DNA from 4 places in the Pseudomonas sp. GL-R-26 genome. Region 3 is predicted to be linked to each of the others. Evidence: predicted binding sites of a transcription regulator. Region 3 holds the regulator's gene; each other region holds the start of a gene.
The links. Region 3 encodes sigma-54, which starts transcription at its own class of promoters, with help from an activator protein. Its sites were predicted from a motif close to ANTGGCATNNANNTTGCTNT; they were not measured.
Positions count from the first base shown of each region.

Region 1: a site for sigma-54 is predicted at 1,594-1,613, ahead of KGA96_RS14395 (DNA translocase FtsK). Genes of this name have one in related genera too.
Region 2: a site for sigma-54 is predicted at 1,711-1,730, ahead of nirB (nitrite reductase large subunit NirB). Genes of this name have one in related genera too.
Region 4: a site for sigma-54 is predicted at 2,142-2,161, ahead of KGA96_RS26910 (flagellar basal body rod protein FlgF). Genes of this name have one in related genera too.

Region 1 covers NZ_JAGYGI010000012.1:68,812-72,177, reverse strand. Annotated here, with positions in the region: gene KGA96_RS14395 (DNA translocase FtsK) at 1-1,357, opposite strand, end outside; gene trxB (thioredoxin-disulfide reductase) at 1,664-2,623, shown strand; gene aat (leucyl/phenylalanyl-tRNA--protein transferase) at 2,686-3,366, shown strand.
Region 2 covers NZ_JAGYGI010000031.1:52,716-56,081, reverse strand. Annotated here, with positions in the region: gene nirB (nitrite reductase large subunit NirB) at 1-1,676, opposite strand, end outside; gene KGA96_RS24910 (hypothetical protein) at 2,039-2,353, shown strand; gene KGA96_RS24905 (YSC84-related protein) at 2,612-3,172, shown strand.
Region 3 covers NZ_JAGYGI010000014.1:40,768-44,133, forward strand. Annotated here, with positions in the region: gene rapZ (RNase adapter RapZ) at 1-139, opposite strand, end outside; gene ptsN (PTS IIA-like nitrogen regulatory protein PtsN) at 142-606, opposite strand; gene hpf (ribosome hibernation-promoting factor, HPF/YfiA family) at 619-927, opposite strand; gene KGA96_RS16140 (RNA polymerase factor sigma-54) at 1,002-2,495, opposite strand; gene lptB (LPS export ABC transporter ATP-binding protein) at 2,741-3,366, opposite strand, start outside.
Region 4 covers NZ_JAGYGI010000040.1:26,252-29,617, forward strand. Annotated here, with positions in the region: gene flgH (flagellar basal body L-ring protein FlgH) at 1-463, opposite strand, end outside; gene flgG (flagellar basal-body rod protein FlgG) at 516-1,301, opposite strand; gene KGA96_RS26910 (flagellar basal body rod protein FlgF) at 1,347-2,087, opposite strand; gene KGA96_RS26915 (sigma-54-dependent phenylalanine hydroxylase transcriptional regulator PhhR) at 2,433-3,366, opposite strand, start outside.

The DNA.
Region 1 (3,366 bases), on a different contig from region 3:
GCATTTTCGCAAGGTCAGTGATGACCGGCTTGCCGCCGATGTCGTGGCCCAGGGCCAGAGTGACCGGGGATTTGAAGTTGTCGTACTCGGGGGTCGACAACACCTCGGAGAAACGCACGATCTGCCGGTCTTCGTTGGGAATCTCGATACCGACCGTGGTCTTGCCCGGAATCACTTCCACCACGCGCACGCTGGTCACGGCCAGGGAGCGGGCAAGGTCTTTGGCCAGGTTGGAAATACGGCTGACCTTGACCCCGGCCGCCGGCTGGATCTCGTAACGGGTGATCACCGGGCCCGGGTGAATCGAATCCACCGTGACTTCGACGCCGAATTCCTTGAGCTTGATTTCCAGCAAGTGGCCAACCGCAGCCAGGGATTCAGGCGAATAATTGAGCTGTTTCTTTTCCGCCGGGTCGAGAATCGAAATAGGCGGCAACGTGCCTTCCACGGCGCTGTCGACGAACAGCGGCGCCTGCTTCTCTTTCTCGACGCGTTTGCTCGGCGCGGCGGGCTTTGGCGGCGCGGGTGCAATCACCGGCGGCACCTGCTTCTCACGCTCGGACATGTGCTTGCTCAGGGCTTGCTCGCGCTCGATCAGACGTTCCTTGACCTTGGCCTGCTCGCGCTTGTCGGTGACGGTCGGCGCGACCACTTCATCCATACGGTCGTCGACTTCACGCAACTGGGCAACCAGCTGTTTGCGCTCGGTACGGGCCGCCCACCAGCGATTGGCCGCGCCCTGGAACAGTTCGAACAGGTCGAGGGTGATCTTGCCGGTGATGTCCATCACCTTGAACCACGACAGGTCGCTAAACACGGTCAGGCCGAACAGGAACAAGGCAATGAACAACAGCGTACTGCCCTGGATATTCAGGGCGTTCCTGGCCAGTTCGCCGAGGCTTTCCCCCAACGCACCGCCCGCACCGGCCGGCAGACCGGTCGCGGCATGGAAATGGATATGGGCCAGAGCGGCGCCCGACAGCACCAGGAACACCAGGCCGATCAGGCGCCAGGAGAACAGCCAGCCGCTCCACTGCCACGGTTCGTGACGCTGGCGGAAGATCTGGTACGCCTTGACGGCCAGCAGCAACGGGAAGATGTAGGCGAAGTAACCCAGCACCATGAACAGGATATCGGCGCTGTAGGAGCCCGCTGGCCCGCCGAAGTTCTGCACGTCGTCGATCTTGCTGTTATGACTCCAGCCCGGATCGTCCTTGCCGTAAGTCAACAAGGCCATCATCAGGAACAGGCACAAGGCACCGATGGCGATCAGCGCACCTTCCTTGAGTCGGTAGTGCAAGTGCTGGCGCCAGAGCGGTACGACGGCTGGTTTAGGTGCTGCGGTGGATTTCTTCAAAACGCTTCTTTTCCTGCGCCTATGGCGCGTCCATCTGATGAATGTCTATAAAAACTGCGAAAAAACCGCCCAATCCAGGCAGGTAAAAAAGTTAACACGCGTTACCGGGACTACTTTTAACACTGCGCCCCGGTTTTTATAAACATGGCGCGCACTGAATATATGTAACACGCAGGGCATTGTACGGGTTTGTACGCACGACGCCATGCTTGAGACCCTTGGGTGTAGCATAGTCAAAAGCATATGACATGCTGTTCAATTTGAGCATGCATTCTCTTTTGTGACAAAGGCTTATGAGGTGTTTTTATGAGCGAAGCGAAGCATTCACGCCTGATTATCCTGGGCTCCGGCCCCGCCGGTTACAGCGCGGCCGTGTATGCAGCCCGCGCCAACCTCAAGCCCGTTGTCATTACCGGCATACAGGCAGGTGGCCAGCTCACCACCACCGTCGAAGTGGATAACTGGCCAGGGGACGTTGAAGGCCTGACCGGACCAGTGCTGATGGATCGCATGCAAAAACACGCCGAACGCTTTGCCACCGAGATCGTTTACGACCACATCCATACTGCCAAGTTGCAACAACGGCCGTTCGAGCTGATTGGCGATGGCGGAACCTACACCTGCGACGCACTGATCATTGCCACCGGCGCCAGCGCGCAATACCTGGGCCTGCCGTCGGAGGAAGCGTTTGCCGGCAAAGGGGTGTCGGCGTGCGCAACCTGTGATGGATTTTTCTATCGTAACCAGGTGGTTGCGGTGGTCGGCGGCGGTAACACAGCGGTCGAGGAAGCCTTGTACCTGTCGAATATCGCCAAGGAAGTGCACCTGATCCATCGGCGCGACAAGCTGCGCTCGGAGAAGATCCTCCAGGACAAACTCTTCGAAAAAGCCGCCAACGGCAATGTCCGCCTGCACTGGAACCAGAACCTGGACGAAGTGCTCGGCGATGCCAGCGGCGTGACCGGCGCCCGCCTGCGCGACAGCCACACCGGCGAATCGAAGGAGCTGCCGCTGGCCGGGGTGTTTATCGCCATCGGCCATAAACCCAACACCGACCTGTTCACAGGCCAACTGGAAATGCGCGACGGGTATCTGCTGGTCAAGGGTGGCAGCGAAGGCGATGCCACCGCTACGGCGATTGCAGGGGTGTTTGCCGCCGGCGACGTGGCCGACCATGTTTATCGCCAGGCCGTTACGTCTGCCGGGGCCGGTTGCATGGCGGCGCTGGACGCTGAAAAATACCTCGACGACATTCCTGCCGTTTAAAGGCAAACTTTATGGCGGGCCAACACCCGCCACTGCCCTCCCCTTCTGCAAGCCCGGATGCCATGCTGACTTGGTTACAACGCAATTCCTTGAATTTCCCACCGCTGGAAAAGGCCATGCGCGACCCCAACGGGCTTCTGGCTGCCGGTGGTGATCTGTCCGCCGATCGGCTGATCTCGGCTTATCGTCATGGCTGTTTTCCATGGTTTTCCGAAGGCCAGCCGATCCTCTGGTGGTCTCCGGACCCGCGCACGGTTCTGTTTCCCGACGAGTTGCACGTCTCGCGCAGCCTGAACAAACTACTGCGCCAGCAACGCTATCAGGTGACCTTTGACCAGGACTTTGCGGCGGTCATCCGCGCCTGCGCCGCACCCCGGGATTACGCTGATGGCACCTGGATCACCGAAGCCATGCAGAACGCCTACATCGAGTTGCACAGGCGTGGCCACGCGCACTCGGTGGAAGTGTGGGACGGGGACGAGCTCGTGGGTGGGCTCTACGGCCTGGCGATGGGCCAGCTGTTTTTCGGCGAGTCCATGTTCAGCCTCGCTGACAACGCCTCGAAATTCGGCTTTGCCACACTGGTCCGGCATCTGAAAGACTCGGGTTTTGTACTGATCGATTGCCAGATGCCCACCGATCACCTGCACAGTCTCGGAGCCCGGGCGATACCCCGCCGTGAATTTGCTGACTATCTTGCCCATCATCTGGACCTGCCCAATCGCGCTAGCTGGGTTTGCTGA
Region 2 (3,366 bases), on a different contig from region 3:
TCGTTGGTGTCCTGCAACGGCACCAGCGACGCGTCCATGATCGGCTGGTTCCAGCACGAGGCGAGGATCGAACCCACCGCCGGTTTGCAGACGTCGCAACCGGTGTGGCCACGGCCATGTTTGGCCAACAGTTCGTCGAAGGTGATCACGCCCTCTACCCGTACCAGCGCATAAAGCTCCTGGCGGGTGTAGGCGAAGTGTTCGCACAGGCTTTTGTCGACACTGACGCCACGGGCAATCAACTCATGCTCGAAGACTTGCTTGAGCAGGCCGGCGCAACCGCCGCAGCCGGTGCAGGCCTTGGTCTGCGACTTGAGTTGGCCCAGGTCGGTGCAGCCGCCGTCGATGGCCGAACAGATGGAGCCCTTGGTGACGTTATGACAGGAGCACACCGTGGCCGACTCGGGCAGCGCACCCGGGCCCAGGGTCGGCGCGCCTTCGCTGGACGGCAGAATCAGGCTGGCGGGTTCTGCTGGCAAGGCGATGCCGTTCTGCATGTATTGCAGCAGGGTGTCGTAATAGCTGTTGTCACCGACCAGCACCGCACCGAGGACGTGTTTGCCACTGGCATCCACTACCAGGCGGCGATAGCTGGCGCTGGTTTCGTCGATGAATTGATAGCTGCGTGCGCCCGGGGTGTTGCCGTGGGCGTCGCCGATGGAGCCGACATCCACCCCCAGCAGCTTGAGCTTGGTCGACATGTCGGCACCGGTGAACGGCTCGGCGACTTCGTTGCACAGACGAGCCGCAACGCTGCGTGCCATCTGGTAGCCCGGCGCGACCAGGCCGAACAGGCTGCCGTTCCATGAAGCGCATTCACCGATGGCGTAGATGTTCGGGTCGCAACTGAGGCACGTGTCGTCGATCACCACGCCACCGCGCGGACCGATCTCCAGCGCGCATTGACGGGCCAGCGCGTCTTGAGCGCGGATACCGGCGGAAAACACGATCAGGTCGGTTTCGAGGAATTCGTCATTGGCGAAATTCATGCGATAGCGGTACTGCTCACCCGCGCTGATCGATTGCGTGGCGCGGGACAGATGTACACCGACGCCCAATCGTTCGATCTGCGCCTTGAGCGCCTGGCCACCGAGGTCATCGAGCTGTACCGGCATCAAGCGCGGCGCGAATTCCACCACGTGGGCTTCAAGGCCCAGGCTCTTCAACGCGTTCGCAGCTTCCAGACCCAGCAAGCCACCGCCGACCACCACACCACGCCGGGCATTGGCCGCAGCAGCCCGAATGGCATCGAGGTCTTCCAGGGTGCGATAGACCAGACGCGACTCACCTTCGGCGCCTTCGATTGGCGGAACAAACGGATAAGACCCGGTGGCCAGGACCAATTTGTCATACTGGACGCAACCTTGCGAGGTGACCACCTGGCGACGGACGCGGTCGATTTCCAATACCGGTACACCCAAATGCAGCGTAACGCCGGGCGTCCGGTAGAGCGACGCATCGGACAGCGCCAGCGACTCGGCATCACGACCAGCGAAGTACTCGGAAAGATGCACACGGTCATAGGCACGCATCGGCTCTTCACTGAAGACGTGCAGCCGGTATTGGTCAAGCGCTCCCCGCTCGATCAGCTGTTCGACACAATGATGTCCGACCATGCCATTACCGATCACGATCAGCGTTTGCATCTTGTTCAACGTGGCAACATTGGAATTCATAGAAAGCACCCAGCCCGAGCCCATCACGGTTTTAAAAGCAAAAAAAACGCCTGAAACCTTTCGGTTCCAGGCGTCTTTGCCTGTTCTTTTGCGGTGTTGAAACCAGGCATCTATGCCTGATCCACCGATGCTGCCCACGACCTGTTCGGCCAATCGATCGTCGTTGACCGAGGGGGCTGTCCACACGAATGCTCTCCAGGTGGACCTGATGTCAGCCTTGCAGCCTTTGTGCCAGTCAGCCACAGAGAGACTTCAACTATCTGGAAACACTGACTCTTGGGCCAGGGGGGATTGTCACAACGCTGGAGCTATCGCAGGCGAAAGCGCTTTGCGGCGCTTCCGAGTGGTGCACGTTGTTGCGCATGGCGCTTTATAAAAGTGCATGTACAGCTCGATTCCACAGCTCGCTGCAACGAAACCCTGTTTCTGGCTGTGATCAGCTTTTCCTGTCAGCCCTGTCATGTCGTCGTCACATCCACCACGCACAATGGGATCAGCCAAAAGGATTTGGCCCATCTACAAAGAGCCTGGCCGACGCCGGACTTTTTCATTGCTACGACATGTTTTTCACGAAACGCTCACAAGATGGAGCGCAGATTGAAAGCACAAAAGGATTTGACCCCAAACAGAAGGCCCGCCATTGCGCGGGCCTTTTGCTGCCTGCATTGAGCGCGTGACGAAGCGATTTCAACCCTTCGCAAGGTGAAACTGGCGGCCAGAAGCAGAACTGACAGCGAACCTGGCCATTACGCAGTGGTCATAACAGCTGATGGCAGCGTAAACGATCAGTGGCCCAGAGCCGACTTCATTCAGGAGCGCTGCCTGCAATTCACACATTTCAGGGCGCGCCGGATAACCTCAGTGGGTTCGGTTCCTGCATGACGCAGGTACTTGCCGCTGCTCTCATCCCCCTGCTCCCTCAGCGGAGTACGCAAATGACTCAATCAATGCGGTTCTTCCTCTCGTTCTTCTTCGCGATTGCAACATTGGCATCGGCCGGTTTCCTGAACAATGCCGGAGCAGCCACCGCCGAGGATCTGAATGCCGACGCACGACAAGCGTTGCAGATGCTCTACAAGACCCATCCTTTTTCCGAAACCATCTCGCACCAAGCCAAGGCGGTGCTGGTATTCCCGAACATCATCAAGGCCGGTCTCGTGTTCGGCGGTAGCTACGGCGAAGGCGTACTGATGAAAGGCTCGAAAGTCGAGAACTACTACAACTCCGTCAGCGGTTCATGGGGGCTGCAGGCCGGCGCCCAGTCGTACGGCTATGCGGTTTTTCTGATGACCGATAAAGCCGTGAAATATGTCGCTGAAACCAAGGGCTGGGAAATCGGTGTGGGACCAACGGTTGTCGTGGTGGATGAAGGGGTTGCGAAGAACCTGTCCAGCTCGACACTGAAAGACGACGCCTACGCGTTCATCTTCGACCAGCAAGGATTAATGGCGGGGATCAGTATCGAGGGTACGAAGATTTCGCTGATCAAGCGCTGAAGTCTGCGTTTGACTGGCCATCGGGAGCGTGATGGCGGCCTATGCCAACCCGGATGAGTTTACCCGTTTAGGCTAGGCTGTCCTCACTCCTGGCGCACAGACGCACCTGATGATTGGGAAGCCATCTGGACGAGCAAGGCTGTTTCGACCGTTCATTGATACAGGTCTAAACATTGAACGAGCGAATCCTGATA
Region 3 (3,366 bases):
GAACCAGGGCGCGTTCGGCCAGCTCCGGCAGCAAGCCGGCTGGCAAATTGTCGATGCAGTAGTAGCCGTTGTCCTCAAGAACGTCGAGGGCGGTACTTTTACCTGAGCCGGAACGGCCACTGACGATGATCAAGCGCATGATTACTGACCGTTCTGCTCGTCCAGGACAACCTGATACAGGGCTTCGTTGCTTGCAGCACTACGCAGCTTTTCGCGAACTTCCTTGCGGTCGAGCATGCTGGCGATCTGTCGCAGCAGCTCAAGGTGCGCATCGGTGGCGGCTTCCGGGACCAGCAGCACGAACAGCAGGTCAACCGGCGCGCCATCGATGGCGTCGAAATCGATAGGGGCGTCCAGGTGCATCAATGCACTGATGGGCGAAACACAGCCCTTGAGACGGCAATGTGGAATGGCGATGCCATTGCCAAACCCGGTGGAGCCGAGTTTTTCACGGGCAATCAGTGCCTCGAAGACATCTTGCATCTCCAGGGCCGGCACTTCGCGGGCGATCAGATTGGCAATTTGTTCGAGGGCTTTCTTTTTACTGCCTCCCGGCACGTTCACCAGGGAACGGCCGGGGGTCAGGATACTTTCAAGTCGGATCATGGGTAGGGAGTGTTAACGACCGGTTGCGCCCTGGAGGAGGCTCTGGGTCTTTTCCTTATGCTTTTTGAGTTGTTTATCCAGCTTGTCGGTGAGTGCGTCGATCGCGGCGTACATATCGGTATGCTCCGCGTTGGCGACCACTTCATTCCCGGGAATATGCAGCGTGGCTTCGATTTTCTGCTTCAGTTTTTCGACGGTCATCGTGACCTGCACATTAGTGATCTTGTCGAAATGTCGCTCCAATCGTTCGAGTTTTTCGCCGATGTAGGTGCGAAGAGGTTCGGTCACTTCCAGTTGGTGTCCACTGATGTTGACTTGCATACAGCTTCTCCTTCGTTGCCAGTGCATAAAGCGGTAGATCAGATGATCTACCACTGGAACGCTGTGGCGTGGCTCTACATCAACCGCTTGCGTTCGCTCGAAGGCGCGATCCCGAGGGATTCGCGGTACTTGGCGACGGTGCGGCGAGCCACCTGAATGCCTTGTGCCTCCAGTAAACCAGCGATCTTGCTGTCACTCAACGGCTTTTTCTGATTTTCCGCGGCAACCAGTTTTTTGATGATCGCCCGGATCGCCGTGGACGAGCATTCGCCGCCTTCGGAGGTGCTTACGTGACTGGAGAAAAAGTACTTCAGTTCATAAATGCCCCGGGGGGTGTGCATGAACTTCTGGGTGGTCACCCGTGAAATCGTCGATTCATGCATGCCGACCGCTTCGGCGATGTCATGCAGGACCAGCGGCTTCATGGCTTCGTCGCCGTACTCCAGAAAGCCGCGCTGATGCTCGACGATCTGGGTGGCAACCTTCATCAGGGTTTCATTGCGGCTTTGCAGGCTCTTGATGAACCAGCGGGCCTCCTGCAACTGATTGCGCATGAAGGTATTGTCGGCGCTGGTGTCGGCGCGGCGCACGAAACCTGCGTACTGGGCGTTGACCCGCAGCCGTGGCACCGACTCCTGATTGAGCTCCACCAGCCAGCGCTCGTTGTCCTTGCGCACGATGACGTCAGGAACGACGTACTCGGCTTCAGTGGACTCGATTTGCGAGCCCGGGCGCGGGTTGAGGCTCTGGACCAGTTCGATGACCTGGCGCAGCTCGTCTTCCTTGAGCTTCATGCGACGCATCAACTGGCTGTAATCGCGGCTGCCCAGCAGGTCAATGTAATCGGTGACCAGGCGCTTGGCCTCGGCCAGCCAAGGGGTCTTGGCAGGCAACTGGCGCAATTGCAGCAGCAGGCATTCGCCCAGGTTGCGGGCGCCGATGCCGGCGGGCTCGAATTGCTGGATGCGGTGCAGGACGGCTTCGATTTCGTCCAGTTCGATGTCCAGTTCCGGGTCGAAGGCTTCGAGGATTTCCTCTAGGGTTTCGTCCAGGTAGCCCTGATTGTTGATGCAGTCGATCAGGGTCACGGCGATCAGGCGATCGGTGTCGGACATCGGGGCCAGGTTCAGTTGCCACAGCAAATGGCTCTGCAGGCTTTCGCCGGCCGAGGTGCGGGTGGTGAAGTCCCACTCGTCATCATCATTGCTGGGCAGGCTGCTGGCGCTGGTCTGGTAAACGTCTTCCCACGCGGTGTCGACGGGGAGTTCGTTTGGGATACGCTCGTTCCAGTCACCTTCATCGAGGTTATCAACCGTCGGGGCGCTTTCCTGGTAGGAGGGCTCCTGGATGTCAGTGTTGGGCTTTTGTTCGGCGTTGTCGGCCAAGGGGTCGGAATTGTCGAAGTCGTCGCCTTCTTCCTGGCGTTCGAGCATCGGATTTGACTCCAGGGCCTCCTGGATTTCCTGTTGCAGGTCCAGGGTCGACAATTGGAGCAGGCGGATGGCCTGTTGCAGCTGCGGTGTCATCGTCAGCTGCTGGCCCATTCTCAAGACTAGCGATGGTTTCATGGCTGGGGCTTAACACCTTATTCGCCGGCGCACATGCGCCATCCACTACAGGGCGCCGGGGCGCCAAACTTAAGCAAATTATATGCCTGAAACTAAAGGGTTTGCCTAGAGCGCTGTAACAATAAAAAACTATAAAGCTGTGTTGCTGCGCTGCCCTTGTTGAGGGCTGACCACGCTTGTCGGCACGAGGCGCCGGTGAGTGGCTGGTCAGGTGCCCGGGCAACTGCCCGGGCACGGCTCAGCGATTACAGGCGGAACTCGTGGCCCAGGTACACTTCCTTGACCAGGTTGTTGGCCAGGATGGTCTCTGCGTCGCCTTCGGCGATCAGTTGGCCGTCATTGACGATATAGGCGGTTTCACAGATATCCAGGGTTTCACGAACGTTGTGGTCCGTGATCAGCACGCCAATGCCTTTGGCCTTGAGGTGGTAAATGATCTGCTTGATGTCGCCGACCGAAATCGGGTCCACGCCGGCGAAGGGTTCGTCGAGGAGGATGAATTTCGGGTTGGTGGCCAGGGCGCGGGCGATTTCCACGCGACGGCGCTCGCCACCGGACAGGCTCATGCCCAGGTTGTCGCGGATGTGGCTGATGTGGAATTCCTGCAGCAGGCTTTCCAGCTCCTTGCGACGACCTGCCTTGTCGAGTTCCTTGCGGGTCTCGAGGATGGCCATGATGTTGTCGGCCACCGACAGTTTGCGGAAGATCGATGCTTCCTGCGGCAAGTAGCCGATACCGGCCTTTGCGCGACCGTGCATCGGCTGGTGGCTGACGTCCAGGTCATCAATCAGGACGCGGCCCTGGTCGGCTTGCACCAGGCCGACGATCATGTAGAAGCAGGTGGTCTTGCCGGCGCCGTTCGGGCCAAGCA
Region 4 (3,366 bases), on a different contig from region 3:
GCAATACATCGGCGACGGTGACCGTGATCGAACCGGTCAGGGTGTTGCCCTGCGCCGCCTTGCTGTCACCCTTGGTCGCGCGGTCGCCTTCATAGCTGGCGTCCAGGCTCAGGTCACCACTGCCAAACGGGTTGTTGGTGTTGGGGGTGGAGCCGAACAGCGAGGTCAGGCCGATGCTGGCCTTGCTGTTCTTGCCAATTTGCGAGTTGGCGTTTTTGCTGGCCTGGGTCCTTTCGTTCAGGGTGATGGTGATGATGTCACCGATCCGGAACGCCTTGCGGTCGCCGTAGAGGTTCTGTTCGAAACCGGCCTGATAGATCGAGCCGTTGTTCGCGGCTGCCGGCAACGGCGTGCGCGGCAACACCGGAGCGTAGTAAGGGTCATTGGGCTTGGGCGTCGCAGGCACGCAGCCTGCGAGCGCGGTGATCCCACTCAGTGCCAGAACAGATACGTAGCGATTCATGACCCTACCTCACGGTGTTGCAGGCGACCCGATGGCCGCCACATAGACTTGATTACAGATTCTGCGTTACGAACGAGAGCATCTGGTCGGCGGTGGAGATCACCTTGGAGTTCATCTCGTAGGCGCGCTGGGTGGTGATCATGTTGACCATCTCCTCAACGGTGCTGACGTTGGACGTTTCCAGGGTGTTCTGCAGCATGGTGCCGAAACCGTTCAGGCCTGGTGTGCCGACTTGCGGCGCGCCACTGGCGGCGGTTTCCAGGAACAGGTTGTTGCCCACTGCCTGCAGGCCGGCCGGGTTGATGAAGTCGGCGGTTTGCAGGTTGCCGATCACCTGGGCAGCCGGGTTGCCGGCAACGGTGATGGACACGGTGCCGTCGCGGCCGACCGTGAAGGTCTGCGCGTCGTTCGGAATGACAATGGCCGGTTCCAGGGCAAAGCCGCTGGCGTTGACGATCTGGCCGTTGGAGTCCAGGTGGAACGTACCGTCACGGGTGTAGGACGTGGTGCCGTCCGGTTGCAGGATCTGGAAGAAACCGCGGCCGTCGATGGCCATGTCCAGTGGCTGCTCGGTGGTTTGCAGGCTGCCGGCGGTGAAGTTTTTCTGGGTGCCGACGATGCGCACACCGGTACCCAGTTGCAGACCCGACGGCAGTTCGCTGTCCTGGGTCGACTGGGCGCCTGGCTGACGCTTGATCTGGTAGAGCAGGTCCTGGAACTCGGCGCGGTCACGTTTGAAACCCGTGGTCGACACGTTGGCCAGGTTGTTGGAAATGGTGGTCAGGTTGGTGTCCTGGGCGGACAGACCTGTCTTGGCAACCCATAGAGCCGGAAGCATTCGATTCTCCTCGTGCGCCTGTTTTACGGCGCGACGTTCTGGTAATTAGCTGATCTGCAAGACCCGAGCCATGGCTTGGTCATCGTCTTTGGCGGTGTTCATCATCTTGATGTGCAGCTCGAACTGCTTGGACAAGGCCAGAACCGAGGTCATTTCTTCCACGGCATTGACGTTGCTCGACTCGAGGAACCCGGACACCAGCTTGACGTTGGCATCGGCCTGCGCAGGCGCGCCGTCCTTGGTGTGGATCGAACCATCCAGGCCCTTGGTCATGTTCTTGAGGTCCGGGTTGACCAGCTTGATTCGGTCGACTTCAGCCATTACCCGAGGACCTTCGCCCATCGCGCGGATGCTGATGGTGCCGTCCTCGCCGACTTCGATCTGCTGCTCCGGCGGCACCGCAATCGGCCCGCCATTGCCCATGACCGGCATGCCGTTGCCGGCACGCAGCACGCCCAGGGCGTCAACGTTCAGGCTGCCGGTGCGCACGTAGCTTTCACCGCCATCGGGCGTCTGCACGGCAATCCAGCCGCCACCTTGCACGGCAACGTCGAGGTCGCGGCCGGTTTCCACCAGTGAGCCAGGGGAGAAATCCGTGGCCGGGCGTTCGGACATGGCAAACGCACGCGCCGGAAAGCTGTCACCGAACACCGGCATCGAACGGGCCTGCTCCAGGTCTTTCTGGAAGCCGTTGGTGGAGATGTTCGCGAGGTTGTTGGCATGAGCCTTTTGCGCCAGTGCATTCTGGCTGGCGCCGGTCATTGCCACATAAAGGTACTTGTCCACAATTGTTCCTCTGCCTGCCGGACGTTTGCCGTCCACTGCTGTACTGCTGAGCCATAAGCAATTTGCAGACCAACTTGTTTTTGACAGAGCGAGGCCCGGCAAACAGGGGGCTTGGGGGATTCAGAGGGGATTGGTGATTTGTATCAGAGACGAAAAACCGGCGGTGCCATGCCGGTGGGTGGCAAGAGTTCACCTCATTATCCTGTGGCAAGGGGGCTTGCCCCCGTTCGACTGCGGAGCAGTCGTAAATCCGGGCAACTCGGTGGATCTGAAAGATTGCGGGGGGCTGCTTCGCAACCCAACGGGGGCAAGCCCCCTCGCCACAAAAGCTCGACCACCAGAGACTCAGGTGTTGTCCTTGCCCACCTCATACTCGCGCAACTTGTTGGCAATGGTGGTATGCGAAACCCCGAGCCGCTTACCCAGTTGCCGACTGCTTGGATGCTCGGAATACAGCCGCTCCAGCACCGCCTTCTCGAAACGCCCGACGATCTCGTCCAGCCCACCCTCCAGCGAAAAATCGCCAAGGGGCTGACGCACACCATAATCCGGCAGGCGAATGTGCTCGGCCTTGACCGTTCCGCCATCGCACAGGGAAACCGCCTGGAACAGCACGTTCTCCAGTTGCCGCACGTTACCCGGCCAATGGTAGTGGCTGAGCCGCTCCATGGCCGCCGGGGCCAATTTCGGCAACGGACAACCAATCTGTCGGCTGGCCTGATCGAGGAAGTGCTCCACCAGCGGCGTCAATCCGTCGAGACATTCGCGCAACGGCGGGATGTGCAGCGACAACACATTCAAGCGGTGATAGAGGTCCTGGCGGAACTCGCCGCGAGCGCACAATTCGGACAGGTCGACCTGGGTCGCGCAGATCACTCGCACGTCGAGGTAGACCTCCTCATCGCTGCCTACTCGGCGGAAGCAGCCGTCCTGCAAAAAGCGCAGCAATTTCACCTGCAAGCGCGGGCTCATTTCCCCGACGCCATCGAGAAACAGCGTGCCGCCCGCCGTCAGCTCCAGCAACCCGAGCTTGCCTTCGGCACGCGCCCCTTCAAAGGCACCGGGGCCGTAACCGAACAATTCTGTCTCGGCCATGGACTCAGGCAGACCGGCGCAATTGAGCGCCATCAATGGCGACTGCCCTCGAGGACTGGCCAAGTGGCAAGCCCGCGCGAGCAGCTCTTTGCCGGTGCCGGTCTCCCCCTCGATCAATAGCGGCGCATCCAGTGGCGCCATGCGCCGGGCTTCGCGCACCACGGCGGCCATGACTTTCGAGCTT